Regions from separate parts of the Lysinibacillus sp. K60 genome, predicted to be linked through region 3. Evidence: riboswitches for the same ligand, from Rfam matches in the RefSeq annotation. Region 3 holds a riboswitch; each other region holds the start of a gene.
What was found. A riboswitch is a leader RNA that binds a small molecule or an ion and turns the genes downstream of it on or off. The one in region 3 is predicted to bind cobalamin.
Positions count from the first base shown of each region.

Region 1: another riboswitch for cobalamin. It lies ahead of HCH28_RS05970 (energy-coupling factor ABC transporter permease); the one in region 3 lies ahead of metE (5-methyltetrahydropteroyltriglutamate--homocysteine S-methyltransferase).
Region 2: another riboswitch for cobalamin. It lies ahead of HCH28_RS16560 (hypothetical protein); the one in region 3 lies ahead of metE (5-methyltetrahydropteroyltriglutamate--homocysteine S-methyltransferase).
Region 4: another riboswitch for cobalamin. It lies ahead of cobT (nicotinate-nucleotide--dimethylbenzimidazole phosphoribosyltransferase); the one in region 3 lies ahead of metE (5-methyltetrahydropteroyltriglutamate--homocysteine S-methyltransferase).

Region 1 is NZ_JAASJR010000002.1:444,965-447,152, forward strand. Features, by position in the region: gene cbiQ (cobalt ECF transporter T component CbiQ) at 1-350, opposite strand, end outside; gene HCH28_RS05965 (energy-coupling factor ABC transporter substrate-binding protein) at 356-628, opposite strand; gene HCH28_RS05970 (energy-coupling factor ABC transporter permease) at 632-1,378, opposite strand; cobalamin riboswitch at 1,528-1,712, opposite strand; cobalamin riboswitch at 1,963-2,144, shown strand.
Region 2 is NZ_JAASJR010000007.1:210,893-213,080, forward strand. Features, by position in the region: gene HCH28_RS16555 (elongation factor G) at 1-309, shown strand, start outside; gene HCH28_RS16560 (hypothetical protein) at 450-1,205, opposite strand; cobalamin riboswitch at 1,433-1,616, opposite strand; gene HCH28_RS16565 (GNAT family N-acetyltransferase) at 1,864-2,188, shown strand, end outside.
Region 3 is NZ_JAASJR010000007.1:41,361-43,548, forward strand. Features, by position in the region: gene metE (5-methyltetrahydropteroyltriglutamate--homocysteine S-methyltransferase) at 1-1,254, opposite strand, end outside; cobalamin riboswitch at 1,429-1,608, opposite strand; gene HCH28_RS15705 (Lsa family ABC-F type ribosomal protection protein) at 2,173-2,188, shown strand, end outside.
Region 4 is NZ_JAASJR010000003.1:6,546-8,733, reverse strand. Features, by position in the region: gene cobT (nicotinate-nucleotide--dimethylbenzimidazole phosphoribosyltransferase) at 39-1,094, opposite strand; cobalamin riboswitch at 1,187-1,362, opposite strand; gene HCH28_RS07310 (ABC transporter ATP-binding protein) at 1,459-2,188, opposite strand, start outside.

The sequences.
Region 1 (2,188 bases), on a different contig from region 3:
TGCGCTGATAACACACTTGCGTTCCCAATAAAAACAGTCCAATTCCTCCATGTAAACGACCAAATATGGGCAGGGAGTGTATTCGTTGATGATGTAAAAGAAAGTAAAATAGATACAAGACTTGTTAATAAGAAAAAGCCAGGTAACAATAATAGTTTGCCATAGTATGTAAGCGGAATTTTGGCACCTAAAATGATAAAAGCACTCATTACAAAAAATGTAATGAGTGAAAGTCGTTCATCTCTCATGATGAGCGTTATGAGAAGTAATCCAAGTGAAAATATCATTTTTTCTAGCGGATGAACGGCCGCTAGCTTATTCAGATAGGCATACTTATCAATGAGTAACATAATGGTTAACCTTCTTTGTGTTTGCCACGCATATAGCCGATGAAGTAGCCAATAAAGCCAGCTCCTATAGCTGCCTGTAGCACGAATAATAAGCTTTCGATTTCACCACTTGGTGGCTCCCATAGACTTTCAAACCATGGCTCATATTCCGCATTGATTTCACCAATAGCTGCTTCTGCTTCTCCATCAGCACCACCAAATTCAGCACCTTTTTGTATGAACAAGGGAATGATGGCTAATAACACAACAATTGCTAATAACAATAAATTTTTTTTCATCTGTTAATGTGCCTCCTTTGTTGAGAAAACACGTAAAGTTTTTAGTTCGCTAATATTGTATTTTTTCAAGAAATTCATCACTATGACCGTTAAAATTCCTTCACTCACTGCTAAAGGAATTTGAGTTAAGGCAAAAATACCTGCAAACTTTGTAAAGGATGCCATAAAGCCTCCAACCTCTGAAGGAAAGGCTAGTGCTAGTTGTACAGAAGTCACAATGTATGTACCTAAATCACCAAGCATAGCTGCAAAGAATACGGCTAGTGAAAATGACAAGCCTACTTTTTGAGCACCTTTAAAGACAAAGTAAGCAATAAAAGGACCAACAATAGCCATAGAAAAGGCATTAGCCCCTAAAGTTGTAATTCCTCCATGAGCTAATAATAAAGATTGAAATAATAAAACGATTGTTCCAATTACACTCATTGCTAGAGGGCCAAAGAGTACTGTCCCAAGTCCTACACCAGTTGGGTGAGAGCAGCTACCTGTAACAGAAGGGATTTTTAAGGCGGATAGCACAAAGGCAAAGGCTCCTGAAAGCCCCAAAAGCATTTTTGTTTCAGGATTTTCATCAACGGTTTTTCGAATAGAACGCAATCCTAGAATGATAAATGGAATAGAGATGACCCACCAAAAAATAGCCCATTCGATTGGTAAAAAACCTTCCATGATATGCATGGCAAAGGCACGTTTTGGCACGATTAAAAAGGCCAGTAAAAAATAACTAAGTTTCCACCATGAAAATTTCAAAAAGCTTTCCTCCTAACTAATTAGTAGATTTTTAGAAGATTGCGTGCGTAATTAAAAAAAGCACTTCTCCACTGGTGGAAAAGTGCATAGCTAAAAAAGCAAATAACATTCTCATCTGCTAAGCCGCACACCTATCCTCGTAGGCTGAAACGATCACTTATTTTTCGGCAGGTCTCCTGGCTCTAGTTCAATGCTTTATAGGTCTTCCCATCCGTTGGACAGTGACATATTCTATAAAGCTCCCTATTACAGTGGCGGGACCGCGCCGGACTCAAACCGGCTTCCCTTTTAAGCAAAATGACAAGCACTTTGCACCGAAAAACATTCAAATTGTGAGATTTCACGACAAAGTGTAACATGAATTTCCATAAATATGCTATACCTTTTATAAATTTTTATAATTAAAGGTCAATGGCGAATATTCTGATAACGATTTATGGGCAAATTATATAGATTGTATAAATTTCATACCTAGTTCCATTCAAAATTGATAAATTTGTCATAAATTTTTAAAGAAATATTGAAATTTTAAAAAAATAAGATATGATAAAGACAGTTTTCTATTTAAAATTCTAATAAAAATTTCATATAAAACGTCAATAAGTGCTCGAATAGCTCGAGATAATAGGGAAATTGGTGAAAATCCAATACAGCCCCCGCTACTGTAATAGCTGATGAAATCGCAAAGCCACTGGTGCAAACTTGGGAAGGTGCGATAGTAAAATGAAGCTTAAGTCAGGAAACCTGCTTATTTGATTGTGCATGCAAACTTTTCGGAGGGAGAAGTTGAAGCGAAAGCGAGTACCTGTA
Region 2 (2,188 bases), 170 kb from region 3:
CAGCAAGCAGCAGGCACATTCGATGACCCGATTTTATCCGAAACGGATGTTATCCTAACAGGTCGTGCGCCTGTTGCCACTTTAATGAGCTACAGTACAACCTTTGCCGCCTATACAAATGGGAAAGGTGCACTCACTCTCCAATTTGATGGCTATGATGTGTGCCATAATACAGAGGATGTGATTGCACAGATTGGCTACGATAAAAATGCAGACCCTGAGTATAGTTCCTCTAGTATCTTTTGTGCAAAGGGCAAAGGGTATACGGTTCCATGGCAAGAAGCACAGGCAGCCATGCATTGCCTGTAGGATGGGGTGATTTTGTTCGCGTGAAGGCATTACTTGCTTTCGCGGGTATTCGTCGCACTAGCGCGGGTATTTTTCCTGCTTTCGCGGATATTCATAGCGCAAGATCAAAACAAGCCCTCCAAAAAATGGAGGGCTTGGTTTTATAGTGCACCGACAGCCTTCTTTGTTGGTTTGTCTATCAAATAAGCGGGTTCAACTATCACGTAGTCATGCTTGTTTGTAAAATCAATTAGTACCTTACCTGGCTGACTTTTTAAAAGTTGTAGATGATCAATTAATTGCAGTAAAAGCTCGTGACCGTTGCCACGTGGATGCCAGTTGAAATGATAATCATTTAACGCTTGCACTGCTTCAATAAACTGGGCATATTCCTGCTGTACAAATGCGATGAGTTTGTCATGGTGAGGCGCTAAATCGTGTAAATACGTTTCGTAAAAGCGCATAACAATCGAGCATAATAAGTCATTGACACGAGCGGCACTTAAAACAGGCTTTGGCGCCAATGAGAGACGGTCAAGGTTGGGCTTTGCGCGTGTAGAATCAATGCGCGTAATTAAGTGATACGCTTCTCCATTGACCTCATAGACAATCGGATTGGTCGGCATGTACATCATAAAGCTATTCGTCTTTGTTTTCAGTTCATCTGCTATGGCTGCTTTCGCTAAAAGATGACCGTCCACATCCCCATTTTGTATCCAAATAATTTCTTTATTATATAAGATTTGCTCAAAGAAGCGATCATTGCGAATCAGCTTCGTTGCTAATAATTGATCGATTAGAGATTCGACCACCATTCTTGTTTTCGCTTTCTTGGCAACTTCTGTGCGTGGTTGCTTACAAATGTTCAGATCTTCAAAAGGCGTTTCCAACGTTGTCGTTACATGAAAATTTGTCATACGTGCATCCCCTTTGCGTACATATTTTCAAAACAAAAAGGACTCCCTACTTTAGAGGAAATCCTTCATTTTATCTTCTTTCATCACACAATGGCAAACAAACCCTAAGTATGTGTGAACGAGTTCGATTGTGAACCCTTTCATTTACTATGGGCGTTTGACGTACTGTGACGAACAGAGTATTCTGTTTTGTCAACATGCCACCTCCTATTCCTCGTAGGTTTATGGTGTGTACTCGTAACTAGGCAGGTATCCTGACTCATGGTCATCGCCACTTTTCCCCTTCCCATCATTTGACAGTGGTTGCTGAAAAGTCGCTCACATTTACAGTTGCGGGACAGTGTCGGATTCGCACCGACTTCCCTTTTAAGCAAATTGCACGCAATTTACACCTATTACTACACGCTATTCAGTTGTCATAGGAATTTAGTGTACGCCACATTCCTATTAGATTACTAAAATCAATTGTAAAGTAGTATTTTTCTAAAGTCAAATATCATAATATTTTCCAAACTACTAATCATCCTTGCTTTTCGTGCCTGATTGTTTTCTGAAAATTATGGGAGGATATAAAAACGGTGAACTCCGTATTTTTAATCTTTCAATGACTCTATAATAAAAGATAGTGCGCACTACTAATAGTGAAAGGATGAAAGATATGAAAGCAAGTCAACATTTAGTGACGAGTAATTTAGAGGAAAAAATGAAACTATTTACTCAAGCTGTTTCTGGACAAATTATAGAGGAAGCTCATTTTGTCATAGCCAACACGAACATTCCAACTGATACATTTAATTTGCTAGTAGTGAAATCGCCTATGATTCATAAGGAAAATCATCTTAAACAAAGGATTAATCATTTCATTGTTAATAAACTTCCTTTCAGCACGTGGGTGGATGCCAACTATCTAAGCGATGATTGGCTACAGCTGATAAAAGACTGCAATTTACAGGAAGCTGAACGAAATATGATGATGAAGCTTG
Region 3 (2,188 bases):
TCGCTTCGTAAAATTACTGTGTCGTTCAAAATCTTGCTTTGTTACAGTTTGAACGGCTTGATGAATTAACTTATTTTGGCGGATTGGATGATTTTTTAGAGCCTCAATCGCCTTCATACTTTCTGAAAAATTATGTTGTAAGGAACCATCTTTATCTCGTCTGAATTTAGTCAGCCCCGTGATTTCTACGATTTTTTCATCTGCGAAGGCCAAAGCCTGCTTTAAAACAGGGTCAAGTTCATTTTCAAGAGAGGTTGTGATTGGAACGTACTGTAGGTTACTTGATGGTTGAATCCATAGCTCTTCGGCATGACTTAGCTGTTCAATGGCTTGAATCGTCGCGTTGACCTCTGCAAGGTTTGAACGCCAAATATCACGGCCATTTACAACCCCAATTGCCAATACTTTATCCTGCGGGAAACCGAATTGACGCAGTGACTCCATATTCCCTTTATAGCCATGAACAAAGTCCAAACCGAATCCTTGAACAGGCAATGTACTTAATGCTTCATAGGCACTTAAAGCTTCGAAATAAGTCTGTAGCATTATTTTAGCCTCCGGAACGGCAATGGCTAACTGGTCGTAAATTTCTTGCACCAGCTTTATCTCTGCTGGATCAAGAGTTGTAACAAGGGATGGCTCTTCTAGCTGAATCCAAGTGGAACCTGCATCCACTAACTCTTTTAATACCTGCGTATAGAGCGGTAATAAGGTTAATAAGTATTCAACCTGTGTTAATTTGTTGTAGCCTTTCGTTAACTTGCAAAATGTATAGGGACCAATCAATGTCGGCTTCGCGATGATCCCGAATGCTTCTTTCGTCTCTAAAAAGTCAGCTAACACTTTATTTTCTGTTAGTTGTAAGTTTTGTCCCTCATACTCAGGAACAATATAGTGATAATTGGTATTAAACCATTTTGTCATTTCACTCGCTACGGCTGTTTTATTCCCTCTTGCTACACTGTAGTAGGTATGTAAATCGACTTTACCACCTTGCCAGTTAAAGCGCTTTGGTACTAGACCAAACATTAAAGCCGTATCTAACATTCTATCGTAATACGTAAAATCACCAACTGTCACCATTTCGATACCCAGTTGTAGCTGCTTGTCGATTCTAGCTAGACGAATCTTCTTTAATCTTTCCTCAAAGTCCTCTTCAGAAAGTTCATTGCGCCAAAATGCTTCTAATGCTTTTTTCCATTCGCGTTCCTCCCCTATATAGGGGTAACCGATCAATGTACTTGTATAGTTCATGTTTTTAAGCTCCTTTTTTATAAAAAATAAAAAGCCATTCTCCTGTTAGGAAAATGGCTGCATGTTAAAATTAATAATGCTAAAACAATACGAAAAAGTATCTACTTTCGCATAATCATTATCGCACAGTGCCTATTTGGTCACTTTTCACCACCTATTTCCACGTAGGTATTTGGTGTGTACTAGAAATTGGCAGGTCTCCTGGCTTTTCATCAACACGCCTCACAGCCTTCCCAGTTTCCCCAGTGGCATTTGTGATTTGCTCCGAATTACAGTTGCGGGACAGCGTCGGATTTGCACCGACTTCCCTTTTAAGCCAAACTTTCATTTGGCACCAAGTCTTACACAATATTCAATTATGCTCCTACTATAGCACACATTTCAGAATAGTAGAAATTATTTTTCAACTATTATATAAATTATTTCTATAAATATTATAGGAATTGTTGTATCGTACTGAATGAAAATAAGGTTACATTGTATTCTGTAAAAAAATTTGTTACTATAAAAAGACAATTATGAGAGGACTGATGAATGGACAATGAAGAACTAAACTATATTTTCATTTGAATTGAATGATTTCAAACACAAAATATAGGGTTAGTCTATCCATTTTTAACAATCAGTTTGCATTGTATTTGTCATGACACAAATGGCAAATTGTATTTATTCAGTGAAAGACTAATCCTTCCAATGCACAATTGGAGGGATTTTTTCTTGCTTTCATAGTTGATTTTGCACCTTTCATTTACCCATAAAGGAGAGGGAAAATATGAGCGATTCAGAAACTATTGTGACGCATGTAACACTCCGTATAAGTCGTTAATATCCATCTGCTTATACGGAGAAATAAAACATAGATGGATAGACCGACTTTGTATGAAAAGTAAACTGTTGTAATACAAAGGAGGAATTATCATGTCCATGATACAAG
Region 4 (2,188 bases), on a different contig from region 3:
GTTTCATTCCTTATATGATTAAAAAAGAGACATTTAACTTACCTTTTTAACAACTGCATTGATTCTTCTAAAGTCACCATGTTTTTCATCATCGAGCAAGCTGCATCTAAAATAGGAAAGGCTAAGGATGCTCCAGAACCTTCGCCTAAACGCATATTCATGTGCAACATCGGTTCAATGCCTAGTAATGCAGCGGCAATTTTAGCCCCTGGTTCCTCTGAGGCATGGGAAGGAATAATATAATCTTTTACTTTTGGTTCTAGCTTATAAGCAATGAGCGCGGCAATAGTTGAAATAAATCCATCAATGACAACAGGTTTACGATGGACAGCAGCGCCAAGTATAATGCCTGTCATCGCCCCTATCTCTAATCCTCCAACCTTAGCCAGAACATCAATAACATCATTTGGATTAGGCTTATTTAAGGTAATTGCTTTTTCAATAACTGCTGCTTTATAGGCAATGCCTCCTTGGCCTACTCCTGCACCAAACCCCGTTACTTCGATAGGCTTGCATCCCGTCAAAACAGCTAATATCGCAGCACTTGGTGTTGTATTGCCGATGCCCATTTCTCCAGTCCCAAGTACATCAGCACCTTTTATGATTTCCTCAGTGGCCACCTGGATTCCTACTTCTATCGATTGAATGGCTTCTTGTTTGGCCATAGCTGGACCTTGTGCCATGTTATCGGTACCGTATTTAATTTTATGAATAAGGACTCCTGCATCAAGTGGAATATCTTCTTTTACCCCAACATCTACTGTGACAACCTTTGCATTGGTAATGCCCGCAATCGCACAAACGCCTGTACCTCCCTTAGGAAAATTTAATGTTTGAAAGACCGTCACATCTTGTGGATTCGTGGTTACACCTTCCTCGCAAACACCATGATCTGCAGCACAAACAATCATCACCTTTTTGTCGACCATTGGATATAAGTGTCCTGTTATCCCAGAGAGCTGTACAGCAAGTGATTCTAGTTTACCCAAGCTACCTGGGGGCTTACAAAGCCCATCAATCCGTTTTCTAGCCTGCTCCATACTTTTCATATCAACCCCTTGAATATTTTGAATCGTATCTTGTAATAATTGCATGATTATTTCTCCTCTCGTTCTCATTGAGACAAAATAAAAAATCTGTAGTTTATTGTCATGACAAATAAACTACAGACTTTTCCATCATCTATCTCTTCTAAAGCATGTAGGCAGGTCTCCTGGCTCAAGTTCAACACCTCATAGTACCTTCCCAGCAATTCGCTAGTGGCATACACTATGAAACTCCCTTATACAGTGGCGGGTCCGCTAAAGCTTTTCACTTTATTCCCTATTCTCCCAAGTGGGCACCTATTGCTTTTATGTAATTATGTTAAATCTACTTTACAACTTTTTTAGTGTCAAGAGGAAAAATTTTTTTGAGTGTTAACTTAGTACAACCAGCTATTCAAACAATTTAGGCTTATTAAGAGCTTGTAACAACAAATGAATCCCTCTCGTTCACCTGATTGTTATTAACTTCAAATATTTTATCTACTTCACTTATTAAAACAGGGTGATGAGTAACCAATATAACAGTCTTTTGTTTTTCTTTATTTAAATATAAAAGTAATGTTTCTATATTTATTTGGTTGTCTTTATCAAGCGCAGAAGTAATCTCGTCAAACAAATAGATATCCGCATCTCTTAGAAGCGATCTTGCTATTGAAAGTCTTTGCTGTTGCCCAGTAGATAATTCAAGCCCATTATGCCCAATAAGAGTTTCAAATTTATAGTCCAACGTTTCTATATATGAATAAATGTTAACCATTTTACAAATTTGAATTAATTCTTCATCCGTTGCATTCGGCTTTGCTAATAACAAATTTCCCCTTATTGTCCCTGTCATTATAAAATGCTCTTGCGTTACCAAACATACCCTTTTTCTATAAACATCATTAGGAATATATCTAATATTTTGATTGGATAGAAATATTTCACCCTGATAATTAATGTATAAACCTGATAATATATTCAATAATGTCGATTTACCTGATCCGCTTTCTCCCTTAATCAATACAATTTTCTTCAAAGGTATTTGGAAATTTATATTTTCTAAAACTGGAGATAATGCATTAGTATAGGTAAAGCTTACATTCCGTAACACTATTTTGTCTTTTCTAAAATGATGCGATGAATTTACATAGTCTGATACT